DNA from 3 places in the Micromonospora sp. WMMD956 genome. Region 1 is predicted to be linked to each of the others. Evidence: riboswitches for the same ligand, from Rfam matches in the RefSeq annotation. Region 1 holds a riboswitch; each other region holds the start of a gene.
What was found. Region 1 has a riboswitch for cobalamin ahead of O7628_RS31430 (ribonucleoside-diphosphate reductase subunit alpha). Riboswitches for the same ligand answer to the same signal wherever they lie in the genome.
Positions count from the first base shown of each region.

Region 2: linked by a shared signal. The riboswitch ahead of metE (5-methyltetrahydropteroyltriglutamate--homocysteine S-methyltransferase) and the one ahead of O7628_RS31430 (ribonucleoside-diphosphate reductase subunit alpha) in region 1 are both predicted to bind cobalamin.
Region 3: linked by a shared signal. The riboswitch ahead of O7628_RS16265 (cell wall anchor protein) and the one ahead of O7628_RS31430 (ribonucleoside-diphosphate reductase subunit alpha) in region 1 are both predicted to bind cobalamin.

Region 1 is NZ_JARUBI010000005.1:7,251,551-7,262,047, forward strand. Features, by position in the region: gene O7628_RS31405 (hypothetical protein) at 248-418, opposite strand; gene O7628_RS31410 (hypothetical protein) at 609-1,346, opposite strand; gene O7628_RS31415 (SigE family RNA polymerase sigma factor) at 1,343-1,846, opposite strand; gene O7628_RS31420 (DUF3152 domain-containing protein) at 1,988-2,842, shown strand; gene O7628_RS31425 (ribonucleotide-diphosphate reductase subunit beta) at 2,794-3,771, opposite strand; gene O7628_RS31430 (ribonucleoside-diphosphate reductase subunit alpha) at 3,828-6,203, opposite strand; cobalamin riboswitch at 6,340-6,551, opposite strand; gene O7628_RS31435 (ester cyclase) at 6,794-7,198, shown strand; gene O7628_RS31440 (DNRLRE domain-containing protein) at 7,325-8,689, opposite strand; gene O7628_RS31445 (SDR family oxidoreductase) at 8,854-9,615, shown strand; gene O7628_RS31450 (sigma-70 family RNA polymerase sigma factor) at 9,765-10,283, shown strand; gene O7628_RS31455 (glycoside hydrolase family 2 TIM barrel-domain containing protein) at 10,382-10,497, opposite strand, start outside.
Region 2 is NZ_JARUBI010000005.1:3,525,682-3,536,178, forward strand. Features, by position in the region: gene O7628_RS16205 (dipeptide/oligopeptide/nickel ABC transporter permease/ATP-binding protein) at 1-573, shown strand, start outside; gene O7628_RS16210 (ATP-binding cassette domain-containing protein) at 567-1,364, shown strand; gene O7628_RS16215 (ATP-grasp domain-containing protein) at 1,361-2,584, shown strand; gene O7628_RS16220 (class I SAM-dependent methyltransferase) at 2,581-3,318, opposite strand; gene O7628_RS16225 (enolase C-terminal domain-like protein) at 3,417-4,427, shown strand; gene O7628_RS16230 (class I SAM-dependent methyltransferase) at 4,495-5,232, shown strand; gene O7628_RS16235 (MFS transporter) at 5,229-6,410, shown strand; gene O7628_RS16240 (acyl-CoA dehydrogenase family protein) at 6,407-7,564, shown strand; gene O7628_RS16245 (hypothetical protein) at 7,719-7,985, opposite strand; cobalamin riboswitch at 8,101-8,315, shown strand; gene metE (5-methyltetrahydropteroyltriglutamate--homocysteine S-methyltransferase) at 8,429-10,497, shown strand, end outside.
Region 3 is NZ_JARUBI010000005.1:3,536,686-3,544,180, reverse strand. Features, by position in the region: gene O7628_RS16285 (ECF transporter S component) at 1-349, opposite strand, end outside; gene O7628_RS16280 (ATP-binding cassette domain-containing protein) at 346-1,977, opposite strand; gene O7628_RS16275 (CbiQ family ECF transporter T component) at 1,974-3,221, opposite strand; gene O7628_RS16270 (hypothetical protein) at 3,214-4,017, opposite strand; gene O7628_RS16265 (cell wall anchor protein) at 4,095-5,543, opposite strand; cobalamin riboswitch at 5,678-5,817, opposite strand; gene O7628_RS16260 (hypothetical protein) at 5,887-6,366, opposite strand; gene O7628_RS16255 (peptidase) at 6,418-7,461, opposite strand.

The DNA.
Region 1 (10,497 bases):
CCCGCAGGGGCCCGAGCACCTCGAAGCGCAGCACGCCAGATGCCACCGTCCCTGGTGCCGTGCCCCTCACCGCGGGGACCGAGAAGAGATCACCGATGGTACGTCCGCTCCACGTGGCCGGGTTGTCGAAAGGACGCCGGTTCCTGCCCGGTCCTCGCGCCGGGCCCGGCGCTGTTCCTGACCGGCCGGACCCGACCGGGGTGGGTCGCCGGGGGGGGCGGCGGCCGTGCCCGCCCCCGGCGACGGCTCAGAACGCCCGGAAGGAGTGGTACTCGCCGGCCGGGAAGGTGCGCAGGGTGCCCAGCCCCACCGCCGTGCCCGCGCCGGCAGACGCGGCGTGCGCCGGCAGCGCCGTCGCGGCGGTGGCCCCCGCCACGGCGGCCAGGCCGACGGCGATACGAATGATCCGCTTCCTCATGCTGTTGCCTCCTGTGCTCGACCAACTGTCGGTGTTTCTCAGGTCACCATCCGCCGGGACGCGTGCGGTCTCCACCGTCACGCACGGTGATTAACCGACGAAATTGGATGCCGTCGCCGTTGAATCCGGCGGCGTCGCTCACGTGGCACCCACCGACCGGCAGGATCGGGCGTCGGTCCGGGCGGTCTCGTCACAACTGCCGCCCCGACACGTCCCGGGCGACGATGCCGTCCAGCCGCCGGCCGGGAGACAGCGCCTGCGGCGGGAACCAGAAGACCACCACGTCGGGGTCCTCGCTCCACCGGGCCAGCCTCGCGGCGACGGCGCGCCCGTCGACGGTGCCGGTGATCTGCGCGGCGGGCCCCACGAAGTAACCGAACGTGGGCACCGGGTTGGCGGGCGGAAGCCTGGCCGACGGCTCGTACCCGATCTGGTGGAAGCCCGGCCGCCGGTCGCCGCCCGCGATGTCGTTCGCCAGGTGGTCCGGGGTCAGCCGGCCGTCAGGGGCGCGCCGGCCGGCGACGAGCCCCACCGTCACGCCCGGCGCGTCGGGGACGGCGACCGGGGTGAAGTAGAACACCCGCTCGTCGTCGCCGTACCGGATCCCGGTCCGGACGATCTCACCGAGCGCCTGCCTGCTGGGCGGATCCGTGGCGACGGCGCTCCGATCGGTCGACGGGGTCGCCGGTGGGGTCGCCGGCGCGGTCGCGGCCGGCTCCGCCCCCCATGGGGGCGGCTCGGCCCGCCGGAGCGCGACCGTGGTCCCGACGATCGCCGCCACGACGGCGAGCATGACCGCCCCGCTGCGCGCCGCCCGGCGGCGACGCAGCCGACGGCCCTCCCGCATGATCGCCTCGACGTCGAACCGGTCCCCCCGGCCCCGCTCCGTGCTGCGCATGGCCGCGCGGAGGCGGTCTGCCTCGTTCATCGGCTTCCTCCAGGGGGAGTCGGCGCCTCGACCAGGGTCTGCCGCAGCTTCTCCAGGGCGCGGGAACTGGTGCTCTTGACCGTGCCCAGCGAGACCCCGAGCTCGCGGGCGACCTCCTGCTCCGGGAGGTCGAACAGGTAGCGCAGCACCACGATCGCCCGCTCCCGCGCGGTGAGCGTGCCGAGGGCCACCTGGAGGAGCCGCCGGGCGGTCACCTCCTCCGCGACGTCGCCCCGCTGCCGGTGCGGCAACTCGTCGGTGGGCTGCTCCCGGATCGGCCGCCGCCAGTTGTCGATGATGTGGTTGACCATCACCTGTCGCGTGTACGCGTAGGGGTCGTCGCGGCGCACCCGCGCCCACGAGGCGTAGGTGCGGACCAGGGCAGTCTGCGTGGCGTCCTCGGCCTGGTGATGGTCACCGGTCAGCAGGAACGCCGCGTGCGCCAGCCGCCCGGAGGCCGCCTGGACGAACTCGACGAACTCCGGGTCACCTCTGGCCATCGCCGTCCCTCATCTGCCTCACGCCCTCCTCCGACGGGTGACGCCCCGGAAAGGTTGAGCCGTCGGCGGACCAACTTTCGCCGCCGGCCGCCCGTCCCCTCTGCCGCGTGCCCCGACCGGGGCGCCGGCCGAAGGAGGACCATGGTTCCGCACCCGCCCGCCGCGCTCGCCCGCAGGGCTGCCGCCGCGTCGTCGGCCGTGGCGCTGGCGGCCGTGCTGCTGGCCGGCTGCGCGCCCGCCCCCGCCGCGCCGGCCCCGCCGGCCCCCGTGTCCTCCGGGGGCGCGCCGGCCGCCGCCGCGCCCCCCGCGCCGCCGCCCGCCCCGCCCGTCAGCTATCCCGCCGGGGGCGGCAACCGGTGGGACGTCGCCGCCGGCGAGGCGGCCCCGGCAGCGGGGCAGGGCCGGCTGCTGCGCTACCGGGTGGCGGTCGAGCGCGACATCCGGGGCGTCCCCGTGGCGGGCTTCGCCGCCGAGGTCACCCGGATCCTCTCCGACCCGCAGGGCTGGACCGCGGGCGGGACGTGGCGGCTGCGCCGGGTCGGCCCTGGTCAGCGGGCCGACTTCACCGTCCACCTGGCGACCCCGGACACCCGCGACCTGCTCTGCCAGGACGACCCGGACGGCTACACCTCCTGCCGCAACGGCGACCGGGTGGTCCTCAACGTCGCCCGCTGGGTCAAGGGAGCGCCCGGCTTCGGCACGGACCTCGCCCACTACCGTCGGTACCTGGTCAACCACGAGGTCGGCCACCGGCTCGGCATGGGCCACCAGCTGTGCCCCGGCCGGGGCCGCCCCGCGCCGGTGATGCAGCAGCAGACGCTCGGGCTGCACGGCTGCACGCCCAACGGGTGGCCGTACCCGAACGGCAGGCTCCACTCCGGGCCGCCCGGCGCCTACGCCGATCCGATCCCGCCCCGCGACCGGGGTCGGCCGGCGCAGCCGCCGGGTCAGAAGTCCTCGTCGAAGCCCACCGTCCCGGTCACCCCGATCTGGTAGGCCGAGACCCGCCGTTCGAAGAAGTTCGACAGTTCCTGCACGTCCTGCAACTCCATGAACGCGAACGGGTTGCGGCTGTGGTAGATCGGCTCGATGCCGAGCGTGGCCAGCCGCCGGTCGGCCACGTGCTGGAGATACTCGCGCATGTCGGCCAGCGACAGCCCGGACACCCCCTGCTCCAGCAGGTCGGCGGCGAACTGCACCTCGCACTCCACGGCCTCGGTCAGCATCAGCCGCACCTGCCGCGCCAGCTCCGCGTCGAACAGCTCCGGCTCCTCGGCGCGCACGGTGTCCACCACGTCGAAGGCGAACGCCATGTGCATCGACTCGTCGCGGAACACCCAGTTGGTGCCGGAGGCCAGCCCGTGCAGCAGCCCCCGGGAACGCAGGAAGTACACGTAGGCGAACGCGCCGTAGAAGAACAGCCCCTCGATGCAGGCGGCGAAGCAGATGAGGTTGAGCAGGAACGCCCGCCGGTCGTCCCGCGTCCGCAGCTCCCGCAGCGCGTGGATCGAGTTGATCCACTTGTAGCAGAACTCGGCCTTGCGGGCGATCGACGGGATGTTCTCCACCGCCGCGAACGCGGCGAACCGTTCCCGCTCGTCGGGCACGTAGGTGTCCAGCAGGTTCAGGTAGAACTGGACGTGCACCGCCTCCTCGAACAACTGCCGGGACAGGTAGAGCCGGCCCTCCGGGGAGTTGACGTGCTGGTAGAGGTTGAGCACGAGGTTGTTGGCGACGATGGTGTCGCCGGTGGCGAAGAACGCGACCAGCCGGGACACCAGGTGCTGCTCCGCCGGGGAGAGCCGGGCGAGGTCGGCGAGGTCGGAGTGCAGGTCGACCTCCTCGACGGTCCAGGTGTTCCTGATCGCGTCCTTGAACCGGTCGAAGAACCGCGGGTAGCGCATCGGCCGCAGGGTCAGGTCCATCCCGGGGTCGAGCAGCAGGGACCGCTCGCCGGCGGGGTGGGATTCGGAAACGGTGGTCACTGGCACGCCTCGCAGCTCTCGGGGTTCTCCAGGGAGCAGGCCAGCGCCTCGTCGGCGCTCACCGCGACGACCGGCCCGGTGGCCGGGGCGACCGCGACGGTGGCCTGCTGGATCCGGGTCGCGGGACGCGACCGCAGGTAGTAGGTGGTCTTCAGCCCGGACTTCCAGGCGTACAGGTACATCGAGGAGAGCTTGCCGATGGTCGGCGCGCTCAGGAACAGGTTGAGCGACTGCGACTGGTCGACGTACGGGGCGCGGGCGGCGGCCAGGTCGATCAGCGCACGCTGCGGCAGCTCCCACGCCGTGCGGAACAGGCTCCGCACCGCCTCGGGCAGCTCGGTGACGCCCTGCACCGAGCCCTCGTCGCGCTTGATCCGCTCGCGGACCGCCGGGGTCCACAGCCCGCGCTCCTTCAGCTCACGGACCAGGTACGTGTTGACCTGGAGGAACTCGCCGGACATGGTCTCGCGCTTGAACAGGTTGGACACCTGCGGCTCGATGCACTCGTAGCAGCCGGCGATCGAGGCGATGGTGGCGGTCGGCGCGATCGCGACCAGCAGCGAGTTGCGCAGGCCGTGCGCGGCGATCCGCGCGCGCAGCGCGGCCCACCGCGCCGTCTGGGTGACCCGCGCGCCCCACAGGTCCGGGTGCAGCTCGCCGCGGGCGGCCCGGGTCTGGGCGTACGCCGGGTGCGGGCCGAACCGTTCGGCGAGCCCGGCGGAGGTCTCCAGGGCGGTCAGCAGGATCTCCTCCTGCACCCGGGTCGACAGCTCGCGGGCCTCGGGCGAGTCGAACGGCAGGCGCAGGATGAACAGCGCGTCCTGCCAGCCCATCAGCCCGAGCCCGACCGGCCGCCAGCGCGGGTTCGACGCCGCCGCCTGCGCCGCCGGGTAGTAGTTGATGTCGATGACCCGGTCGAGGAACACCACCGCCGTGCGGACCGTCGCGCGCAGCCGGTCCCAGTCGACGCCGTCGGCCCCGACGTGCGCGCCCAGGTTGACCGAGCCGAGGTTGCACACGGCCGTCTCGGCGTCGTCGTTGACCTCCAGGATCTCGGTGCACAGGTTCGACAGGTGGATCACGTTGCCCGGCTCGCCGGTCTGGTTGGACAGCCGGTTGGACGCGTCCTTGAACGTCATCCACCCGTTGCCGGTCTGCGCGAGCGTGCGCATCATCCGCCCGTACAGGTCTCGGGCCTTCACGGTGCGGACGGCCTTCTTCTCCGCCGCCCGGTACGCGGAGTCGAACGCCTCGCCGTAGAGGTCGGGCAGCTCGGGGGCGTCGGACGGGTCGATCAGCGACCAGTCGCCGTCGGCCTCGACCCGGCGCATGAACTCGTCCGGGATCCAGTTGGCCAGGTTCAGGTTGTGGGTGCGCCGGGACTCCTCGCCGGTGTTGTCCCGCAGCTCCAGGAACTCCTCGACGTCCGGGTGCCACGGTTCCAGGTAGACGCAGGCCGCGCCCTTGCGCCGGCCGCCCTGGTTGACCGCCGCCACCCCGGCGTCGAGGGTCTTGAGGAACGGCACGATCCCGTTCGACCTGCCGTTGGTGCCCCGGATCAGCGCGCCGCGGCCCCGCACCCGCGACCAGGAGATGCCGATGCCGCCGGAGAACTTCGACAGCTTCGCGACCTGGTGGTAGCGCTCGTAGATCGAGTCGAGTTCGTCGCGCGGCGAGTCGACCAGGAAGCACGACGACATCTGGGTGTGCCGGGTGCCGGAGTTGAACAGCGTCGGCGAGCTGGGCAGGTACGCCAGGCTGGACATCAGCCGGTAGAAGGCGACCGCCTCCCCCGGCGTCTGCGACAGGCCGCAGGCCACCCGCAGCAGCCAGTACTGCGGCGTCTCCACCACCAGCCGGGTCTGCGGGTGCCGCAGCAGGTAGCGGTCGGCGACGGTGCGCAGGCCGAAGTACTCGAACCGCAGGTCACCGGCCGGGTCGACGGCGTCGTCCAGCTCGCGGGCGTGGGCGGCCACGAACGCGGCCGTGTCGTCGCCGATCAGGCCGAGGCCGTGGGCGTACCGGATGGACTGGCTGAAGCTGTCCACCTGCTGCCCGCGGACCTCCTCGGCCACGTACGCGGCCAGCAGCCGCGCCGCCAGCTTCGAGTACTGCGGCTCCTCGCCGATCAGCTCCGCCGCCGTCTGGATCGACAGCTTGTCCAGCTCGGCGGTGGTCGCCCCGTCGTACAGGCCGCTGATCGTCCTCGTCGCCACCCGCAACGGATCGACCTCGTCCAGGTCGGCGACCCAGCGCTGCACCGCCTCGACGATCTTGTTGACGTCCACCGGCTCGGTGTCGCCGTCCCGCTTCCGGACCTGCATGACGTGCCGGCGTTGCCCCGGCCCCGCCAGCTCCCGCGTCGCGCCCATGTTCGCCCTCCTCAAGCCCGTGCCCGAGGTCGAGGGCGCGCGGGAGGACGCCGCCGGGCACCCGCGACGGCGCGCTTCGCCGCCGCTGCCCGGCTGATGGCGTCGGCCGTCCCACGCGGCCTTCGACCGCCGCACGCGACGCGTGCGGCACGCTGGCAGGTCTTCGGACTCGCGGGCGTCGTGCTCGGTGCCTACTGGCCGTCGCTTCCCAGGCCCGGCCGGACCCAGTGCTTCGTTGACGGCGGTCGTTCCCACTCACCGCTGCGGGGCAGCCCCGGATTCGCACCGGGTTCCCTCTTGCCTCGACCACCGTGGAGCGGCGGCCGAACCAGCTACGGGTGACACCATATATGGGCGCAAGGCGAAGATGGCAACACCAGATGATGTGTCGGGCGAGTCGCCGCGCAGCGTGACCCCACCACCGCGACGGGTGAGCGGAACGCCGGAACCGCGGGCGGCCGGCAGGGCGAGATGCAGTCGGATGACAGACGCCGCGCGCCGCCGGCCGCACGAGACTGACCGGCGAGCCGTCGCGGCGGGGCCCGCCCCGGCTCGTCACCATCCCGACCCCTCGACCGAGAGGACCACCCATGTCCGAGGAGAACAAGCGGATCGTCCGCGACTACTTCCAGGAGCTCGACCGCGGCCGGACGACCCCGCTGCACCTGTGCACCGACGACTACCGGTTCCACCCGGCCGGGCTGCCGCCGATGGACCGGCAGGGGGTGAAGGAGTTCGGTGACGCGTTCTTCGCCGGCATGCCCGACCTGCGCCACCCCCTCGTCGAGCTGATCGCCGACGGGGACCTCGTGGCGCTGCGCTGCCGGTACGAGGGCACCCACGACGGGGAGCTCATGGGCGTGCCCGCCAGCGGGCGGCGGGTCTCGGCGGTCGGCATCGGCGTCATGCGCGTCGAGGCCGGCAAGATCGCGGAGTTCTGGGTGTCGCCCGACCGGCTGACCATCATGCAGCAGATCGGCGCCCTCCCGTCGTAGCCGGACCCCAGCCGCCGGGGCGGCGCGCAGTTCGCCCGCCCCGGCGGCGGTGCGGCCCGAACGCCACCGGGCCGCCGCGCGCGTCGCGGTGACCGACGAGCGGCGGCGGCCGATCTCGGCACCGAGCTAATGGCACAGGCCGGTGCCGACCTCGTTGAAGGTCTGGCCGGCGACGGGCACGAATCGCCAGCGGTACTCGCCGGGGAACAGGGTCAGGCGGAGTACGCCGTGGACGGAGCCGTTGCGGACCTCGCTGTTGGGGGCGACAGTCGGGAAGTCCGGTTGGAGTGACCGGCCGCCGGTGCCGACGATGAACTGCCGTACGCCCCGGTCCGGGTCGGCGGCACCGGTCGGCTTTTGTGGGGCGAAGCGTTCGTACTGATGGTTGTGGGCGTTGAGCAGGAGCTCCACTCCGGCGTCGTAGAGGGCCTGGAACAGGGGCCGGTAGGCGGCGTTGCCGCGGCCGCCGGAGGCGAACAGCGGCTGGTGCCAGTAGGCGACCGTGCACCGTGCCGGGCTGTTGGCCAGGTCGGCGCGCAGCCACTGTTCCTGTGGTGATCCGGCGTGGCAGCCGCCCACCTGGGCGCAGTTGCCGTTCAGGACGACCACGTGCCACTGGCCGCCGGCCAGGTCGTAGGAGTACCAGCCCTTGTCCGGTGGTCCGGCGGCGGCTCCGAAGTAGCCGAAGTAGCCGGCGGCGTTGGGGGTGAGGTACTCGTGGTTGCCCGCGGCGGGGCGGGTGCGTGCCTTGTGTCGTCCCCAGCTGGGGGCGTAGCAGGCGGCGTACTCCTCGGGGGCGCCCTTCTCGTAGGCGGTGTCACCGATCGCGGCGATGACGCCGACTTCGGCGTCGAGGACCCGGGCGGTCTGCTCGTCGCGGTCGGAGCGGCAGTCGGCGATGTCTCCGGCAGCGAGGAGCACGGTGTCGTCGGTGCCGGGTACCCCCGTGTAGACGAGCAGCGCGGGGCCGGCCTTGTTGTTCTCGCGGCTGTGGTAGTACGCGCCGTCGGTGTTGGTGGAGAAGATGCCGAAGCTGACCACCCCGTCGCCCCGGATCGCGTCGGTGACGTTGATGTCGTGGACGGTGTCGGGCTTCACCCGCTCGATCGCCGCGAGCGAGGGGCCGGTCGGCGCCGGGCGGTTGGCGTAGGTCAGCGCGGTCTCCGACCACGAGCTGCCCACCAGGAACACGTGGCCGCCGTCGCTGCTGCCCGCGTTGCTGGTGTCCAGGGTCTGCATCCGTAGCACGGCGTGCAGGACCGGCTCGGTAAGACCGGTGACCGCGAAGGTCAGATAGGAGATCCGGTCCGGGCTGCCGGCGACGGCGAGCTGCCGTTGACTGTTGTAGTTGGTGTTCGGGGAGCTGGCGTTGGCGTAGGTGTCCCGAGTGGCGGGATAGACGTGGGTGGTGACCGCCAGGGCGGGGGGCGGTGCCACCAGGGTCGCCGCCAGCACGACGGCCGCGAGCGCCAGTGCGCGGAAGCATCTCATGAGTCATTGCAGCGCGACCGGCGTCAATCTGTCGTCAACGGCTGACACGGCGCAGTGCAGAGCGGCGGCCGGATCGGGGAGTCGAATGACAGATGTGACTCCCCCGGCCACCGCACAGCATTGGTGCGGCAACCATCCGAACGGGCGACAGGAGCCTTCACGCCATGCAGACGATCCTCATCACCGGTGCCTCCTCCGGATACGGGCGGGAGACCGCCCGGCACTTCCTTGCGCAGGGGTGGAACGTCATCGCCACCATGCGGACGCCGCGCGCGGACGGCCTGCCCGAGTCGGACCGGCTCCGCGTCCTGGAGCTCGATGTGACCAGGCCCGACACGATCACCGCCGCGTTCGCCGCGGCGGGGCCCGTCGACGCCCTGGTCAACAACGCCGGCGTCGGGCTGATCGGCGTCTTCGAGGGCACGCCCATGGCCCGGGTCCGGGAGATCTTCGAGACCAACACCTTCGGGGTGATGGCGACCACCCAGGCGGTGCTGCCGCAGTTCCGCGAGCGCGGGTCCGGGGTGGTGGTCAACGTGACCTCCAGCGTGGTGCTCGGCCACATGCCGCTCTCGGCCGTCTACAAGGCCAGCAAGATGGCCATCGAGGGGTTCACCGCGTCCCTCGCCCTGGAGCTCGCCGAGTTCGGCGTGCGGGCCAGGACCGTCGAGCCGGGGGCCTGCCTGACGACGAACTTCGCCGCCGGGGCGACGAACAACATCGACCTCACCGCCTCGCTGGAGGGACTGGTCCCGGCGCCCTACGAGCCCTTCGCGAAGAGGACGCTCGGCGGCTTCGTCAACCAGGACCTGTTCACCCGGGAGAGCGACGTCGCCGAGACGGTGTGGCGGGCCGTCCACGACACCACCGGCCAGCTGCGCTTCCCCGCCGGCCCCGACGCCCTCTGGCTCGACCAGGCGAGGTGATCGACCGGACCGCGCCGTGCGGCGCGGTCCGGCGGTCCGGCCCCGCGCGTGCGCGGCCGGACCGCCGCCCCACATCGTCACAAACACGTCAGCCGGCGTTCCTAACGTCATTCCCGGCAGCCGTGCCGACCGAGTGATTGGACCGCCCTGTGACCTGCCTGGCCAACGACAACGACACCCGCATCCGTGAGCTGCTCGCCGCGCACGGCACGCCGCTGACCCGGTTCGTCCACGGCCTGACCAACAGCAACCGGCAGACCGCCGAGGACGTCATCCAGGAGACCCTGCTGCGGGCGTGGCGACACCTCGACTCGCTGCCGCCCGACAGCGACGGCCGAAGCCGACGTTGGCTGTTCACCGTCGCCCGGCGACTGGTCATCGACGAGGCCCGGCGACGGCAGGCCAGCCCGGTCGAGGTGGCCACGCAGACGGACCAGGAGTTCGGCGCGACCGGCGACGACACCGCCGACACCGCGATCGCGAACCAGGCGTTGCGGGAGGCGGTCAGCCGGCTCAGCGCAGACCACCGCCGCGTGCTGCACGAGGTCTACTTCCGTGACCGGACGGCCCACGAGGTCGCCGCCGACCTGGATGTCCCGGTCGGCACCGTGCGCTCCCGCGTCTACTACGCGCTCCGCGCCCTCCGCGCCGCGGTGACCGAAGGCTGACGGGCACGGTCGGCGCTGGCCACCCCCGGCAGCGGCGGCACGGACGACGGGCCGGCCCGCAGGGTGCGCGGGCCGGCCCGGATCCGGGTGGCGGGCGGCTAGGAGGTCTTCAGGCTCCACCGCTGGTTCGCGCCGCCGTTGCACGACCACAGGACGATCTTCGTGCCGTTGGCGGTGGCGGCGCCGCTGGCATCCAGGCAGAGCCCCGACGCGA
Region 2 (10,497 bases), 3.7 Mb from region 1:
GGCCTGCCGGATCCGGTGGCGGTCGCCCGTCAGTTCCCGCACCAGCTGTCCGGCGGCATGCGTCAGCGGGCGCAGATCGCCATCGCGCTCGCCGGTGAGCCGGAGCTGCTGGTCGCCGACGAGCCGACGTCCGCCCTCGACGCGACGGTGCAGGCGCAGCTGCTCGACCTGCTGGCGCGGCTGCGCGACGAGCTGGGCATGGCGATGATCATCGTCAGTCACGACCTGGTGGTGGTGTCGCGGGTCGCCGACACCGTGGCCGTCGTGTACGGCGGCCGGATCGTGGAATCGGGCCCGGCCGCCAACGTGATCGACAAGCCGGACCATCCCTACACGCGCGGGCTGCTGGACGCCGTGCCGCGTCCCAGGACGGCGCCGGGCACCCGGTTCCGCACCATGCCGGGCCTCGCCGGAGGCGGCCCGGACGACCTCGCCGGCTGCGGCTTCGCGCCCCGGTGCTCATCACGCCAGGACAGCTGCGAGCACGAGCCCCCGGCCCTGCAACCGCTGCTTCCGGCGACCGCGCACCGGTCGGCGTGCCTGCACCCGCCGACCAGGGAGGACTCGTGCTAGCAGTCGATCGGGTGACCGCCGGCTACGGTGCCACCCGGACGGTCGTCGAGGACGTCACGTTGCGGGTGGCGGCCGGTGAGATCGTCGGGCTGGTCGGCGAGTCCGGCTGCGGCAAGACGACACTGGCGCGGGTCGTCACCGGCCTGCACCGCCCCCGCACTGGGACGGTGCACCTCGCGGGCGTCGACGTGCACGCGTTGCGGGGCCGGGCGTTGCGGGCACACCGTCGTCAGATCCAGATGGTGTTCCAGGATCCCTTCCTGACGCTCAGCCCGCGGCACACGATCCGGCAGGCGATCGCCGAGCCGCTGCAGATCCACCGGATCGGTGACACCCGGTCCCGGTCCGCGCGGGTTGACGAGCTGCTGGACCTCGTCGGGCTCGACCCCGCGCTGGGCGACCGCCGCCCCGCGCGACTCTCCGGAGGGCAGCAGCAGCGGGTGGCGATCGCCCGCGCGTTGGCGTTGCGACCGCGGCTGCTGATCTGCGACGAGCCGGTCACCGCGCTCGACGTGTCGGTGCAGGCGAAGGTTCTCAACCTGCTCTGCGACCTGCGGGACCAGCTTGAGTTCGGTTGCCTGTTCATCACCCACGACCTCGCGGTCGTCGCGCAGCTCGCCGACCGGATCGCGGTCATGAGGGGCGGTCGGATCGTCGAGCATGGCCCGACCGACCAGGTCACCGACCAGCCCGCCCACCCCTACACGCAGACCCTGCTCGCCCTCGGCATCAACGATGGATGTCGATCCATGGGAACCCTTCGCCCCACCCGCCCGACCTATCCATCGTGACCATCGCGTGCATCGAGATGCTCTCCTTCGGCCTCGCCCACCTCGCCAGGGCCGCCCACTCCTGCGGTGAGCGGCTGGCGCTGCTGACCGGCGTCGAGCCGCTCTACCTCCACGAGCTGGCCACGCTGCCGCCCGGCACCATCGACGTCATCCCGGTCGACACGCACGACCGCCAGGCGGTCGGCAAGGCCCTGCGCGCGATCGGCGACCTGCGGGGGCTGATCAGCTCGACGGACACCTGGGGAGTGACCGGCGCCGAACTCGCCGCCGAGCTCGGCCTGCCCGGCATCGACCCGGCGACGATCCGGCTGGTCCGCGACAAGGCCCGCGTCCGCGACCTGCTGCACCGCAGGAACCTGAGCCGGGTCGTGCCCTTCCCGGTGGACGACGCGGCCACGGTGAGCCTCGACCGGCTCGCGTCGGCGGTCGGGCTGCCCGCCGTGGTCAAGGACACCGCCGGCACCAGCAGCGCGAACGTGTGGCTCGTCCGCGACGCCGACGACCTCGCCCGCCTCCGCGGCGAGGCCACGGACGCGGCGCTGTTCGGGAGCCTGTTCGCCGAGCCGTTCCTACCCGGGCCCGTCTACAGCGCCGAGACCGTGACCTGGGCCGGGCAGACCAGGCTGCTGGGACTGTCGAGCCGGCTCATGTCGGCCCAGCCGTGGTTCCGGGAGGACGTGACGGCGTTCCCCGTGGCGCTGCCACCCGACGAGCTCCGCGAGATCGAGGCGTGGGCCGGCGCGGTGCTGGCGGCCCTCGGCTACACCGACCGGTTCGCGCACATCGAGATCGCCATGACCACCGACGGTCCGCAGCTGATCGAGGTGAACCCCCGCATCGGCGGCGCGCTGGTCGGCGAGGCGATGTGCCGCGCGCTCGGGGTCAACGTCTACGCCGGCCTCGTCGACCTCGCGCTCGGCCGTCGCCCCCGCCTGCTCGACGCGGCCCTGCCCGGCGGTCCGGCGGTGGCGTTCGTCCTGGCCTACCCGCAGCGGGCCGGTGAGCTCGTCGCCGTGCAGGGGATCGATGACCTGCACCGCTATCCGGGTCGGCCGCGCTGGTATCCGACCAAGGCCATCGGCACCCGCATCGCGCACGTCGCCGACGGGCGTGGCTACGCCGGCATCGTGCTCGCCGAAGGACCGACGGCGGAGATCGCCACCCACCGTGCCGTCGCCGCGGCGGGCGCGGTCCACGTCCGCACCCGCCAGTCGTGCTAGCCGCGTCGGCCGCGGACGATCAGCCGCCGGGCGTGGTTGTCGAACGGCTCCCCGTCGAAGCCGCCGAAGCAGTCGACGTCGGTGAAGCCCGCCTCGCGGAGCATCCCCTTGAGCTCGGCGGCGCTGTAGAGCGCGTGCTCGACGACGGCCGTGCGCGCCTGACCGTCCCGGACCAGGAGGAAGTCGTCCCGGAACCGGGTCCAGCCGGCGAGGACCGTGCCGCGCACGACGAGCGTGCCACCATCGACGTCGACGATCTTCGGGGCGAGGCCGTCGCGGGCCGCGATCTCCTTGCCGTACAGGTCGATGAGCGCCCGACCGCCGGGCTTGAGGCTGGCCAGGACGTTGCGCAGCACCCGCATGTTCTGGTCGTGGTCGGCGAACAACCCGAACGACGTGTACATGCTGATCGCGAGGTCGTACCGGTCCGGCTCGACGAACTCACGCATGTCGGCCCGGACGAGCCGGATGCCGACACCCGCGGCGGACGCGGCCGTCACGGCCCGGTCGAGCAGCGCCGCGCTGAGGTCCACGCCGGTGACCGCCGCGCCCCGGCGGGCCAGCGGAATCGTGTACGTCCCCGGCCCGCACCCCAGATCCAGCACGGCGGCCCCGGCCGGCACGCGCAGCAGCGGAGACATCGACACCCGCGCCTCGGCCTCGGCGGCACGCTCGGCGGAGAACATCACCTCCCCGAACCCGGTCCACAACGTCTCGTCCTCGAACCACTCCATCACCACTCCATCCGCCACCGTTGATGTCCGCCGCGTCTGATAGTCGTCGCCGGGCCTGCTCTGGTTCCGGCAAGCCGCACAATCGGGAGGACTCGCCCATGGAACTGTCCGTCCGCCGCGAGACACTGCGGCTCATCGAGGTGGTGCGCAGCTCCCGGGGCGAGATCGACTCCGTCGGGACCTGCATGGTCACCCTGACGCACGACGGGATCACCGCCTTCGGCGAAGGCACACCGGCCGGCTACGACGGCGTCACCGCCGACGACGTCGTAGCGGCCATCGACGCCGACGCGGCGGCGGTGCTCGGACGGGACCTGCGGGACCCGGAGGACGTCCTCGACCGGATCGGTCGGTGGGACGCGCCCGCAGGTGCCCGGATGGCACTCGACGGCGCCGTGCACGACTGGATCGGCAAAGCCGCCGGGCAGCCGACCTGGAAGCTGTCCGGCGCGGCCCGAACGCTCGGACCGACCGTCTACACGATCTCCATGGCGGGACCCGAGGAGGCGGCGAACGCGGTCCGCAACGCTCCGGCGGTGGGCGCCTTCAAGGTGAAGGTCGGCGGCCCCGGCGACATCGCAGCCCTCGAAGCTATCCGGGCGGTCACCCCGCTGCCGGTCCGCATCGACGCCAACGAGGCGTGGGACCTCGACACCGCCCGCGCGCTCACCCCCCACCTGCGGCGGCTCGGCATCCAGTTGATCGAGCAGCCGTTCCCGGTGACCGCGATCGACGACTACCACCGCTACCGGGAGGTGCCCGACCGGCTGCCGGTCTTCCTCGACGAGGGATGCACCGACGAGGCGAGCGTCCATGCCGCCCGGTCGTACGCCGACGGTTTCGTCGTGAAGCTGTGCAAGGCCGGCGGGATCCGCGGCGCCCGGCGGGTGATGCAGGCCGGCCGGCGGGCCGGGCTCGGCACCATGATCAGCTGCATGTGCGAGTCGGAGCTGGCCATCAGCCAGGCCGCGCAGCTCGCACCGCTGGCCGACCACATCGACCTAGACGGCCACCTGTACCTGCGGGAGCCACCCTTCCGGGGCCTCGGTCTGGAGAACGGTCGGATCGTCCTGGGCGACGCACCCGGACTGGGCGTCGTGCCGTCGTGAGGAACTTTCCCGGTCATCGATACGACATGTCGACAGGACGCGGGGCGCCGCGCGATGGGAGGCCACGGTGAGCTGGTACGAGGATCTGTCCCTGTGGTCCGGCTTCTCGGACGTGCTCTTCTCCGCCGAGCGGGCCCGGCACGCCGCCGACCTGGTGACCACCTCGCCGCTGTTGGCGTTCCCGCCGGAAAGCCGCGTGCTCGATCAGGGCTGTGGCGTCGGCTTCTTCGCGGTGCCGCTGGCGCGTCAGGGCCACCGGGTGACCGGCGTGGACCTCCACCGCGAGCTGCTCGACCGGGCCGAAGCCGAGGCGGCCGGGACCGGGCCCGGGGCGTCGTTCGTCCGCGCGGACGTACGCGAGTACGTGTCGCCGGACGCGTTCGACGTCGTGGTGAACATGTACACGTCCTTCGGGTACTTCGACGAGCACGACGACAACCTCCAAGTCCTGCGCAACGCGTACCGCTGCCTGGTGCCCGGGGGAACGCTGATCGTCGACCTGTTGAGCAAGGAGGTCTACGCCTCCTGGGTGGGGCCCCCGAAGATCGTCGACGTGCCCGGCGGCATGGTGGTCATGCGCGACACGATCCTCGACGACTGGACCCGGTACCGCACCGACTGGACGCTGGTCCGCGGCGACCGCGCCGAGCACACCTCGCTCACCTGCTGGGTCTACAGCGCCGCGGAGCTGACGGACATGGTCGCGCAGGCCGGGTTCGAAAAGGTCGAGTGCTTCGGCGACTTCGATGGCGGGCCGTACGACGGCGGGGCCACCCGGCTGATCGTCCGGGGAACCAAGGCGTGACCGGCATCCGCCGGTTCACCCGGGTGCAACTCGCGCTGCTCGGCAGCGGCTTCCTCGTCAACCTGATCAACTTCTCGGTGTACCCGTACCTGGCGGTCCTGCTCCGCGACCGGATGAACCTGGGCATGGACCAGGTGGGTGTCATCCTCGGGCTAGCCACGTTCGTGCAGTTCGCCGGCGGGCTGCCGGGCGCGGCCCTCGCCGAGCGGCTCGGCCTCCAACGGTGCCTGCTCGCCGCGATGGTGCTGCAGACGCTCGGCTCGCTGGGCTTCCTCGCCGGCGGCGCCTGGCCGGCGCTGACGATCGCCGCGCTGTTCCTGCGCTCGGCGGCCTCGGCGGTCTACTCGCCCAGCGTGCGGGGCTACACGGTGCTCGGCGCGACCCCGGACGAGCGGCCACGGCTGGTCTCCGCGAGCTACGCCACGGGCAACGTCGGCATCGCGCTCGGGCCGGTGGCGGGCGCGCTGTTCATCCACGACCCGACCGTGATGTTCGCCGTCGCCACCGTGCTGCACCTGGCGATGACGATCGGGCACGCATTCCTGCCCCGGGAACGACGAGCCGACCACGAGGTGGTCGAGCCGCTGCGCCGCGCCCTGCACGGGATCGCGGTGCTGCCGTTCGCCGTGACCGCCCTGACCCTCTACCTGCACATGCACTTCTACCAGTATCTGTCGTCGTACGCCGAGGGCCGGGTGCCGGCCGTGTTCTACGGGTCGGCCATGATGGCGTACTCGCTGCTCCTGGCCGTGATCCAGCCGCTGATCTCCCAGCGGGTCGAGCGGATGCGGTACCCGCACGCGATGGCCCTCGGCTTCGGCGGCCTGGCCGTCGGCATGCTCGCCTTCACCGGAGGCAACGAGATCGCGGTCGCCGCCGGCGTCCTCGCCATCGGCGCGGGCAACTCTGTGATCTTCCTCAAGAACACCCTCGAAGCGCTCGCCCGCACCGACAGATCCCCCACGGTCGTCTTCGGCCAGCAGCGGCTCGCCGAAGGCGCCGGCGCGTTCCTCAGCGGCGTCGCGGGCGGGGGCCTCTACCAGCTGTTCGAGTCCGCCGGGAACCTCGCCGGCTTCTGGCTGGCCATCGCCGCCCAGTGCCTGCTGCTGCCACCGGTCGTGATCCTCGCGGACCGGATGCTCCGCCGCCCCACACCCGAACCGACAGGGGTGTCATGAACCCGGCAGAAGCGATCACCACCGCCCACACCGTCGCCGAGCGGCTCCGCGCGGACGCCGTCGAGCGGGACCACGCCAACCAACCCCCGCACGCCGAGATCGAACTGCTGCGTGACAGCGGCCTGCTCGCCCTCGACCCCGACGACCACCCCACCACACACGCCGTGACCCGGATCGTGGCGGCCACCGACCCGTCGATCGGTCACCTCCTCGGTTACCACTACCTGCACCTGTGGCGGGCCACGCTCTACGACAACGCCGAGCTGGCGACCTCGCTACGCCAGGAGGCCGCCACCGGCCGGGTGTTCGTAGCCGCGGTCAGCAACCCACGCGACACCATCACGGCCACCACGACCAGCGACGGACTCCGCGTCTCGGGCCGCGGCGCGTTCGCCACCGGCTGCGCCGTCGCCGACCGCCTGCTCGTCAGCGCGATCCGCGACGATCACACGGCACGTCTCGTCGTCGTCATGCACGGCAGCTGCAGTGGAGTCTCGCACCCTCCGGACTGGGACAATCTGGGCCAACGCCTGACGGCGAGTGGAAGCGTCGCCTTCGACGACGTCCGGGTCAGCCAGGGCGACGTGCTGGGCACCTTCCCGGCCGACGAAGACGAGTCCAGCCCCCGCCACCTACGCCTGTCCCTGGTGTCGCTGGCCTTCCAGGCAGTCCTCACGCAGGTCCTCGTCGGCATCACTGCCGGCGCGATCAACGAGGCCGCCAGATACACCCGCGAGCGTTCGCGCCCCTGGCCCGCGAGCGGACTCGGGCAAGCCGTCGACGATCCCCACGTGCTGACGGGCTACGGGGAGCTCACCGCAGCCCTGGACGCGGCGCACCTCCTGGCCGACCACGCGACCCGCGCCCTCACCGAGGCCGACGCCCGCGGCCCCGCCCTGACCCCGACCGAACGCGGCCGGACGGCACTGACCGTCTCCGCCGCGAAGGTCGCGTCCAGCCGACTGGCCACGGAGGCGACGAGCAGGATCTTCGAGTTCACCGGCGCGCGCGCGACCGCCCGCGCCACCGGCCTCGACCGGTTCTGGCGCGACGCCCGCACGCTCACCCTGCACGATCCTGTCGCATACAAGGCCCGGGAACTCGGCGACCACCTTCTCACCGGGCGGTATCCACGCATGACGGCACACAGCTGACCGACCCCCGGCATCCGGCGGTGGTCCGACAGAGAAGACCGCGGTGAGGAGCCTGTCGACGCGGGTCGTTCAGATCCGGTCACCGGTGTGGTCCGCGTGGGCACTCAAGGCAGGGGAGTCGACCACGACCGCGAGCGGCTGAGGGGTGACTCCGTCACGCCTCTCGACCCCTGACAGCTGGCCGGGCCGTATCCGAGCCGGCCAGTACCCGGGTGAGACGCTCACACATGCTGTCGGTGGAGTCGCCTTCGGCGACGATCGCCTCGATCCGCGCCAGCCGGGCCCGGGCCTGACGCACCTCGTGCTCCAGCCGGGTGGCGCGGGCAGCCGTCGCGCCTACCTGCCGTCGGCAGGCGTCGAGGCGTTCGAAGTCCTCCGGGCGAATCGCCACCCATTCGCTGCCGTCCACGAGCACGGCCACCCTGTCGATCCTACTGCCCATTCGTCACCTTCCCGTCGGACAGCTCGAGGCTGCTGCCGCGATGTCTCTGTGTCTCGAAGGGGGACGCGCCAACGCCGATCGCTTCTGGACACCTAGGATAGACAGCAGTGCTGGTTCGCTGTGACGCTCAAGCGTCGCGGCGTCGTAAGAGGGAACCCGGTGCGAGACCGGGACTGCCCCGCAGCGGTGAGTGGGAACGACCGCCGTCATCAAGCACTGGACCGCGAGGTCTGGGAAGCGACGGCCATTAGGCGACCGGACAGGTCATGCCCACGAGTCCGAAGACCTGCCCGCACCGCGTACGCCGGCCGGCGTGCGCCGCTGACGGTCTCTCGGGAAGGCCGGGGCGGAAGCCGGTGCGCCCCTGCGCCTCTTCCCTCCCGCCCTCGCGTGAGTCCTCGGACGCTTCGAGGGAAGGACCCATGAGCACCACATTCGGTCAGAGCACCGTGCTCGGTTATCCACGTATCGGTGGTAACCGTGAACTGAAGAAGGCCGTGGAGGCCTACTGGGCGGGCCGCATCGACGCCGCGGAGTTGGAGAGCACCTCGGTCGCGCTGCGCGCCGGGGTCTGGCGGACGCTGCGCGACGCCCGCCTGGACGCGATCCCGTCGAACACGTTCTCCTACTACGATCACGTCCTCGACACGGCGGTGGCCGTCGGCGCGGTCCCACGACGCTTCGCCCGACTCGGCCTGTCAGGGCTCGACACCTACTTCGCCATGGCCCGCGGCGTCGACGCCGAACCGGCGCTGGAACTGACGAAGTGGTTCGACACGAACTATCACTACCTGGTCCCGGAGATCGGACCCGACACCGTCTTCGCCGCGAACCCCGACAAGGCGTTGCGTGAGTACGGAGAAGCCCGCGCACTGGGTATCGAGAGCCGACCGGTGCTGGTCGGGCCCGCCACGTTCCTGCTGCTGGCCAAGACCTCCACACCAGGCGTCGAGTCATTCGATCGGATGGCCGAACTCGTCGACGTGTACGCCGACGTTCTCCGTGCCCTCGCCGCCGCCGGTGTCACGTGGGTTCAGCTGGACGAACCCGCCTACGTGGCCGACCGCACCACGGCCGAGATCGAGGCGCTACACGATGCCTACATGCGGTTGTGCTCCGTGCGGCAGCGGCCGAGGATCTTCGTCGCCACCTACTTCGGGGAACTCGGTGACGCGCTGCCCGCGCTGCTGGACACGCCGGTCGAGGCGCTCGGCCTGGACCTCGTTGCCGGGCCCGGCAACCTGCGACGTCTCGCCGGAGCCGGCCCACTGCACGGCAAGACGATCGTCGCCGGGCTCGTCGACGGTCGCAACGTCTGGCGCACCGACCTTCGGGCGGCGATAACGACCGGTGCCGCGGTCACCGGGCTCGCCGACCACGTCGCCGTGTCCACCTCCTGCTCCCTGCTGCACACGCCGGTGGACCTCGCCGCCGAGACCACGCTCGATCCGCAGCTGCGACGGCGGTTGGCCTTCGCCCGGCAGAAGGTCGACGAGGTCGTCCTGCTCGGCCGCGCCCTGCGCGACGGCACGACGCCGCTGCCTGAACCGCTACCACCCGCCCCGAAAGCGTGGCGCGACGACACCGTGCGGGGCAGGCTCGCCGCGCTGCGCCCAGGCGACAGGCAACGGGGCGACCACCGGCGGCGGGCGGCGGTCCAGCAGGCCCGGTTGCACCTGCCGCCGCTGCCCACCACGACCATCGGCTCGTTCCCGCAGACCGCCGAGCTGCGTGCGGCCCGCGCCGCACACCGGTCCGGCCGGCTCGACGACTCCGGCTACGTCCAGCGGATGCGCGCCGAGGTCGAGCATGTCATCCGGCTCCAGGAGCGGCTGGGCCTCGACGTACTCGTGCACGGCGAGCCGGAGCGCAACGACATGGTCCAATACTTCGGTGAGCAGTTGACCGGTTTCGCCACGACCGAGCACGGCTGGGTGCAGTCGTACGGCTCCCGCTGCGTCCGCCCGCCGGTCATCTACGGCGATGTGGCCCGCAGGGCTCCCATGACGGTCGCCTGGTCCTCCTACGCGCAATCGCTGACCGACCGGCCGGTCAAGGGCATGCTCACCGGACCGGTGACGATCCTCGCCTGGTCGTTCGTGCGCGACGACCAGCCGATCAACGTCACCGCCGACCAGATCGCCCTCGCCCTGCGTGACGAGTGCCGCGACCTTCAGGCGGCCGGCATCCGGGTGATCCAGGTCGACGAGCCGGCCCTGCGGGAAACCCTGCCCCTGCGCGCGGCGGACCAGGATGCCTACCTGGACTGGGCGGTAGGCGCGTTCCGCCTGGCCACCAGCGGTGTCGCCGACGACATCCAGATCCACACCCATCTGTGCTACTCCGAGTTCGGTGAGATCATCGCCGCCATCGACGCCCTCGACGCCGACGTCACCAGCATCGAGGCGTCCCGCTCGAGGATGGAGGTCCTCGGCGACCTAGCCGCGGCCGGCTACCACCGCGGAGTCGGGCCAGGCGTGTGGGACATTCA
Region 3 (7,495 bases), 3.7 Mb from region 1:
GGAAACCGAATCCGGGGCCGAAGACCCGGCCGGCTAGGACGAGGAGGAAGAACACGGTCTCGATGCCGGCGGTGCCCGCGCCCAGGGGGCGCAGCGCGGCGTTGACGGCGGCGAGCACACCGAGCATCGCCAGGGCTTTGCTGTCCATGCCACCGGAGGTGAGTTCGGCCAGCACGAGCGCCACGAGCACCGGCAGCATCAGGAAGAAGACCACCGGTGCCTCGCCGGTGCGGGCGGTGGATTCCGGCTGCGCGGGGACGAAGAACGGCCAGGTGAAGGTCGCCAGGGCGGCGGCCGAGGCCAGGGCCAGCACCACGGCGGTACGCGGGGCGACCCGCAACACGGTCACGCCGGTGCCTGGGTCTGGGTCAACGCGGTGGCGACCTGTTCCACAGTGAGCCACGGCGCGGGGGCGAGGACCTTGGCCACCTGCGGGGCGAACGCCGGTGACGCGAGCATGACCTCCGCCGTGCTGCCGTCGGAGACGATGTCCCCCTCGGCCATGACGATCACCCGATCGGCGAGGGCCGCGACGAGTTCGACATCGTGGGTGGCGACCACCACGGCGCGGCCGGCGGCGGCCAACGCGCGGACGACCTCGGTGAACTGCCGCTTGGCGTGGTAGTCCAGGCCACGGGTCGGCTCGTCGAGCAGCACCACCGGCGGAGCGGCGGTGAGCTGGACGGCGAGCGCGAGGGCCAGCCGCTGCCCCTCGGACAGGTCACGGGGATGCCGGTCGGCGGGCAGGCCGGGGGTGAGCTGGTCCAGCAGCGCCCGGCAGGTGCCGGTCGGCGCCGCGGTCTCCCGGTCGGCCTGGGCGCATTCGGCGTCCACGGTCTCCAGGTAGAGCAGATCGCCGGAGTTCTGCGGGACAAGGCCGACGTGCCGGCGGGCCCGGCCCGCCGGCAGCCTCTTCGGGTCGACGGTCCCCTGCGGTCCGGCCACGTCGACGGTGCCGCCGTGGCGGGGGCCGCTACCCTGCACCGCCCACAGCAGACTCGACTTGCCGGACCCATTGCGGCCCATCAACGCGACGACCTCGCCGGAACGCAGGTCGACGTCGACGCCGGCCACCGCGACCGTGCCCGGATACCGTACGACGATCTTCCGCGCGGTCAGCGCCGCCGCCCTCTCCGTCATCGTCTCGGGCGGCGGCGGGTCCACGTCAGCGAGCCGACGCCGCAGGCCGGACGCCTGCCGACGAGCGTCGCGCACCGACAGCGGCAGGGGTGTCCAGCCGGCGAGGCGACCCAGCTCGATCAGCGGCGGCGCGATGTCGATGTGCGCCAGCACCGTTGCCGGTGTCCCGTCGATCACGCTCCCGTCGCCGGGCAGGTAGAGCAGCCGGTCGGCGTACTGCACCACCCGCTCCAGCCGGTGCTCGGCCAACACCACGGTCACGCCGAGGTCGTGTACCAGCCGGGTGACGGTGGCGAGCACGTCCTCCGCGGCGGTGGGGTCCAACGCGGAGGTGGGCTCGTCGAGCACCAGCACCCGGGGATGGGCCGTGAGCACCGCGCCGATGGCGACCCGCTGCTGCTGGCCGCCGGAAAGCGTCCGCAGCGGCCGGTCGCGCAGGTCCGCGATGCCGAGCAGGTCGAGGGTCTCCTCCACCCGCTTGCGCATGACCGTCGGTGGCAGGGCCAACTGCTCCATCCCGTACGCCAGTTCCTCCTCGACGGTGTCGGTGACGAACCCGGCCATGGGGTCCTGACCGACCACGCCGACGACGTCGGCGAGGTCGCGTGGCGGGTGCCGGCGGGTGTCCCGGCCGTCCACGGTGACGGTGCCGTGCAGGGTGCCGCCGGTGAAGTGCGGCACCAGTCCGTTGATCGCCCGCAACAGGGTCGACTTGCCGGCGCCGGTCCGGCCGGCGACCAGGCAGAGCTCGCCCTCCTCGACCCGGAGCGTCACGTCCCGCAGCGGCGGCGACCCGCCCTCGACGTAGCGGACGGTGACCCGGTCAAAAATGATCATAAGGGGCCTTCCGTCACCGGCGACGACGTGGTGGCGGGGCGTGCCGTGTCCACCCGCGGGCCTGGGGCGGGGAGCGCCGGGACCGCCGCCGGTGGGCGGGCGACCCGCGCCGCGGGCGGTGGCGGCGCCAGCCAGGCGGGGGCCGCCGCGACCGCGACGGCGAGCAGCATCAACGGCGTCAGCTGGGGCCAGGTGAGCGGGCTGACCGGAGGGTAGAGCAGCTCCGGGGCGACCGCGCCGGCCAGCGTGGTCAGCGCGGCGGCGGCCACGCCGCAGCCGGCGACGAGCAGCTCGGCCGGGTGCCAGCGATCCGGCCGGTAGCGGCTGCGGAGGACCCTGCGGCCGGCCAGCAGCATCCCGGCCACGGCGGTGGCCAGGCCACCGAGGAGCAGTGGCAGGCCGAGGTAGCCGGCCCCGGTGTCGAGCAGCCCGTACGTGCCGGCACACACGCCGATCAGCCCGCCGAGCACCAGCGCGCCGGTGGTGGCGCGCTGGCCCGGGGGCACGGCCGCGGTCCGGCCGTAGCCCCGGGAGTCCATCGCCGCCGCGAGGGCCAGGGACCGGTCCAGCGCGTCGGCCAGCACCGGCAGGGCGATGCCCTGCAACGCCCGCATCCCGCGCCCGGACGCGCCACGCAACCGTCGTGCCCGGCGGACCCGTAGCACGCTCTCCACCAGCTGCGGGGCGACCGACAACGCGACCACGACGGCCGTGCCGACCGCGTACAACGCGCCGGGCACCGCCTTGAGTAGCCGTTTCGGGTTGGCCAGCGCGTTCGCCGCGCCGAGGCAGATCAGCATCGCGGCCAGCCGCAGCCCGTCGTAGAACCCGCCGAGGACCTGCTCGACGGCGACGGGCCCGAACAACCGGATGCCGGCCGCCCAGGCTGGCAGCGGGACCTCCGGCAACCGGATCAGCACGTGGTCGCCCTGCCCGCCGCCGAACACGATGCGAAACACCACCCGCATCACCACGATCACCGCGCCGAGCACCAGGTACATCCGGAACGCCAGCGCCCAGGGCGCGTCGCCGCGCCGCCGGACGACCACCAGCGCGGCGACGGCGATCAGCAGTGCCAGCGGCAACGGATTGGTGGTGTGACTGGCCGCCGTGGCCAAGCCCAGCGCCCAGAGCCACCACGCGCCCGGGTGCAGCCCTCGGGGCAGCGGCGCCGACGGCCACCACGACGCCGCCCGGCCGGTCCGGGCGGTCGCGCCCGGGTGGCGTCTGGCCCGGTCAGTCATCCTGGTCGGCGGTCCGCCGCCGCCTGGCGGCGATCACGCCACCGGCGGCGAGTGCCGCCAGCAGCAACACCCCCGCCGCCGTGCCCAGCGGGACGCCACCGTCGCCACGGGGTGCGGCGACACCGGTCAGCACCGGTTCCTCGGAGTCGCTCGGCGATGGGCCGCCGGACCCGCCGGTCGGCGGCGCGGTGGCCGGCGCGCCAGGTGTCTCCGGCGATCCACTGACCGGTGTCCTAGCGGAGGGCGCCGCAGACCCGGACGCGCGTGTCGTCGGCGCTGCCGAACCGGGGCCACCGCCGGCCGCCGACGAAGGCGCGACCGGCCCGCCGCCTGCCGGTGGCGTGACCGGTGCGCCACCGGTGGTGGGCGGTGGTGGTGGCGACGGTCGTTTCGGTGCGATGCCGGGACGGGGCGCGTCGTTGGCGGTGCGGTTGAGGGAGAACGACCAGCCCTCGAAGGTGCCGGCCGGCGGCTTGCGGTTGAGCACACCCTTGTCGCTGTACGTCCAACTGCCACCGTCGGCCGCGTGCCAGTACGACCAGTAGGCGCTGGCCGGAGGCGTGTCGACGCACTTCTCGGCCGCCGCCGACGGTTTGCCCTCGATCCGGCAGACGAACCCCTCGCCCCAGCGCAGCGTGCCGGTGACCTGGAAACCGGCGCTCTTCAGCGCCGTCAGGCCGGTCGGCTGCTCGCCCCGGGCGCACCGCACCACCGTTCCGCCGCCGAGTTCGTTGAAGTCGACCACCACGGTGACGCCGGAGGCGTCCGGGCAGTAGCCGGCCGCACCGGCGGCCATCGCCGGGCTGCCCGGTTCGCCCACCACGCCGACGGCGGCCAGGACGACGGCCAGCCCGGCGCGGACGATCCGGACGATCACGTCGCCCTCCATCGGCTGAGGAGCAGCAGCAGCGACCCACCACCGACCATCAGGAGCGCGATCAGCACGTACGTGGTGATCGCCGCGCCGGTCGTCGGTAGGCCACCCGCACCCCCCGGGGCGGTCGGCGCGGCAGTCGGGGCGGCGGTCGCCGACACGGTGGGTGACGGGGCCGGTGCCGTGGTGCTGGCGGACGCACTCGGGGTCGGGCTGGCCGGTGCGGTCGGCGTCGGCGACCCGGTGGGTGTGGGGGACGCCGTTCCGGTCGGTGAGGCCGTGCCCGTTGGAGTCGGCCCGGGCGACGACGGCGGAAGGTCGAGGCCGATGCGGCCGAGCGGCACCTGGGCGAGACCGAGCAGTGCCTGCGCGGTGGCCCGACGCCACTGGTCCCGGGAGACGTCGTCGATCCCGGACCCGACAGCGGCGGCCAGGCCTTCGGCGTTGTAGGCGATGGCTCCCGCGTCGGCGGCTGCGCCGCCGTGCGACGTGGTCAGCTGGAGCACGCGGAGCGCGCCCGCTGCGCGGGCGGCCTCGGCATGGCGTCCGGAGGCGGCGAGCGCCTGCCCGGCCAGGCCGGTGCTGTTGGAGTTCGCGCCGGTCGTCGGCCCCGAGCCGCCGAACGACCCGTCGGAATGCTGCTGGGCGACCAACCAGTCCACGCCCCGATCCGCCGCGGCCGCGGCACCCGTGGCCCCTTCGTCTGCGGCGGCCAGCAGCGCCTGCACGGCCATCGCGGTCGAGTCGACGTCGAGGGTGGCGCCGGCCTGCTCGTCGCACGACGGCGACGGGCCGTCCCCCGTGTCGGGGTAGAGCCGGAAGCCACCGGCCGCGCACTGCTGCCGGACGAGGAAGTCGACGGTGTCCTGCGGGACGTCGCCGCTGCGGGCCAGGCCCAGCACCGTGAAGGACTGGTCGAAGGTGTTGCTGGCGTCCGGACCGCTGTCGGCGGTGGTGCGGCTGGTGATCCGCCCCCGCTGATGCCCGGCGTCCGCCCCGGCGACCAGCGACAGGGCCTCGGCCCGCAGGTCGAAACCGCCGAAGTCGGTGGGATCAGCTCCGGCGGCGGCGGCCGCGTAGAGCAGCTTCGCGGTGGCCCCGCCGTCGGTGAAGCCCTCGATGCCCCAGTCGTCGTAGCTGTTGTAGGAGCGCACGTGCGCCGCGACCTGCGCGGTCGCCGCCTGCCGGGTCGGCACGGCCACCCCGGTCGCGGACAACGCGATGATTCCGTCGATGGTCAGGCCCCAGTCAGGGCTCCCGAACGGCCCGGGAAGTGCCCCGTCGGCGACCTCACCGGCCAACCAGGACGCTGCCTCGCGTGCCGCGGCGGCGTCGGCCGGTGCCGGTGCGGCAACCACGGTCAGGGGCAGGGCGGCGATCGCGGCGAGGGTCGCCGCTGTGCTGGCGGCGAGACCGGTGCCGATCCGCCGGTGCCGGGACAGGGACATGGGGTGCCTTTCGCAGAGCGGTCGGTGAAGGCGCCGGAACGCAGCCGAGGAGTCGGCACCCGCTCGCATGACGACGCGTTGCGCGGGGTGGACGGACCTCGGCGGCCCGGACTTCACCCTGTAGACCTCGACAGTGGAAGCCGCTCGTCCCGGGCGAGGCATTCCGGCTCGCGGGGTCGATGCCTCGCTCACGGTTGCGGGTCAGCGCCGGCTTCAACCGACTTTCCCCCACACGGGACGTATGCAGTTGTGTGCCCGGCGTGAACCGGGTGCCGACACGGTACCGCCCGCACGTCGAGTGACGCCAGAGCGGTGGCCGGCACCCGGCACGTCGGTCGACGGGTCAGGGAGCGGCGATGCTCGGTGGGGCGCCCGCGCCGAAGGACCAGCCCTCGACGCTGCCCGGCGCGGGGTTGTAGCTGGTCGCGCCGGACGTGCTGTAGGACCAGGCGCCGCCGCTCGGCGCGTGCCAGTACGACCAGTACGCGGTGACGGGTGGAGTGTTGACGCACGGCTCGGTCGCGGCGGTGGGCTTGCCGTTGATCCGGCACACGAACGCCAGTCCCCAGCGCGAGGTTCCGGTCACGGTGAAGCCCGCGCCCTGGAGGGCGGCCAGCCCAGTCGCCGGGTCGCCGAGGGCGCAGGCCACCTGGACCCCGCCGCCGAGGGCGGCGAAGTCGACCACCACGGTGACCCCCGACGTGCCGGTACACGCGGCGGCGTGCGCGGCCTGCGGCGCAGGCTCGACGGCGGTCAGCGCGACGGCGGCGACGGCGGCGGCCAACAGTCCGGCAAGCCGCCTACGAATGACGATTCGAAACATGGGTCCTCCCCGAGAGCAGACGAATGAGAATCAGGCGAGCGACGGAACGGCTCACGGGCAGTCGGGGGTCGGTGCGCCGGTCGTCGCGCCGGCGGCGGACAGGTGGGCGTACCCAGCGCCGGTCAGACCGAGGACGGCCTGCGCGGTGGCGCGGGCGGCGGTGGCCGGGTCGAAGGCGCCGCCGTCGAAGTCGACCGCCCCCCGGTCGGCTGACGCGCCGGCGCAGTCGACCTGGAGTCCGGCGAGGAACGTGCGGGCCCGCGCCCAGGCCAGCGGCCGGTGACCATCGCGCAGCGCCTGCGCGGCGAGCCCGGTGCTGTTCGCGTTCGGTGTTCCCCCTACGTTGGCGAACCCGCCGTTCGCGCCCTGCACCGAGAGCAGCCAGCGCAGCCCCGGGGCGGCGTCGGCCCTGCGGCCGGCCGCCCGCAACGCCTGCACCGCGAGCGCGGTGGCGTCCACGTCGGAGGTGCAGACCGGCTGGGCGGGCAGCAGCGGGTAGCCACCGTCGGCGCAGCGGGTGCCGGCCAGCCAGGACGCGGCCGCTGCCGGCACGCCCTGTGCGGTCCGGTCCAGCGCGAGGATCGCGAAGGACTGACTGAAGGCGTTGCTGTAGTCGCCGAACGCCGACCGGTCGGTGAACCGGCCGGTCGGCGACTGGAGCGAGCGCAGGCGGGCGACCAGGTCCACCCCGCCCACATCCGTCGGGTCACCGCCGCGCACCGCGACGGCGAGGGCGAGTTTGGCGGTGGCGCCGACGTACGCCTCGGTCGTGCCGTCGCCCACGTAGGCGTCGCGGACGTCCGGCCGGCTGACCCAGGCCAGCGCCCGCGTGCCGGAGTCGTCGGCGACGCCGGCAGCGGCGAAGGCGAACACCGCGTCGAGGGTGAGCCCCTGGTCCGGGTAGGCGACCCCGTCGTAGACCACCTCGAAGCGTTCCCCGTCGATTAGTTGCCGGGCCAGCCACCCGGCGGCGGCCTCCGCCCGGGTCGGGCCGGCGGGCGCGGGAGCGGCGAGCGCGGGCGTGGTGACTGTGAGGGCGGCGAGCACACCGCAGAACAGCGCGAGCAGGCGGTGCCGGCTCAGGCGAACGACCATCGGAAGCGCCTTTCCGGCCCGGCGGTCGTCAGAA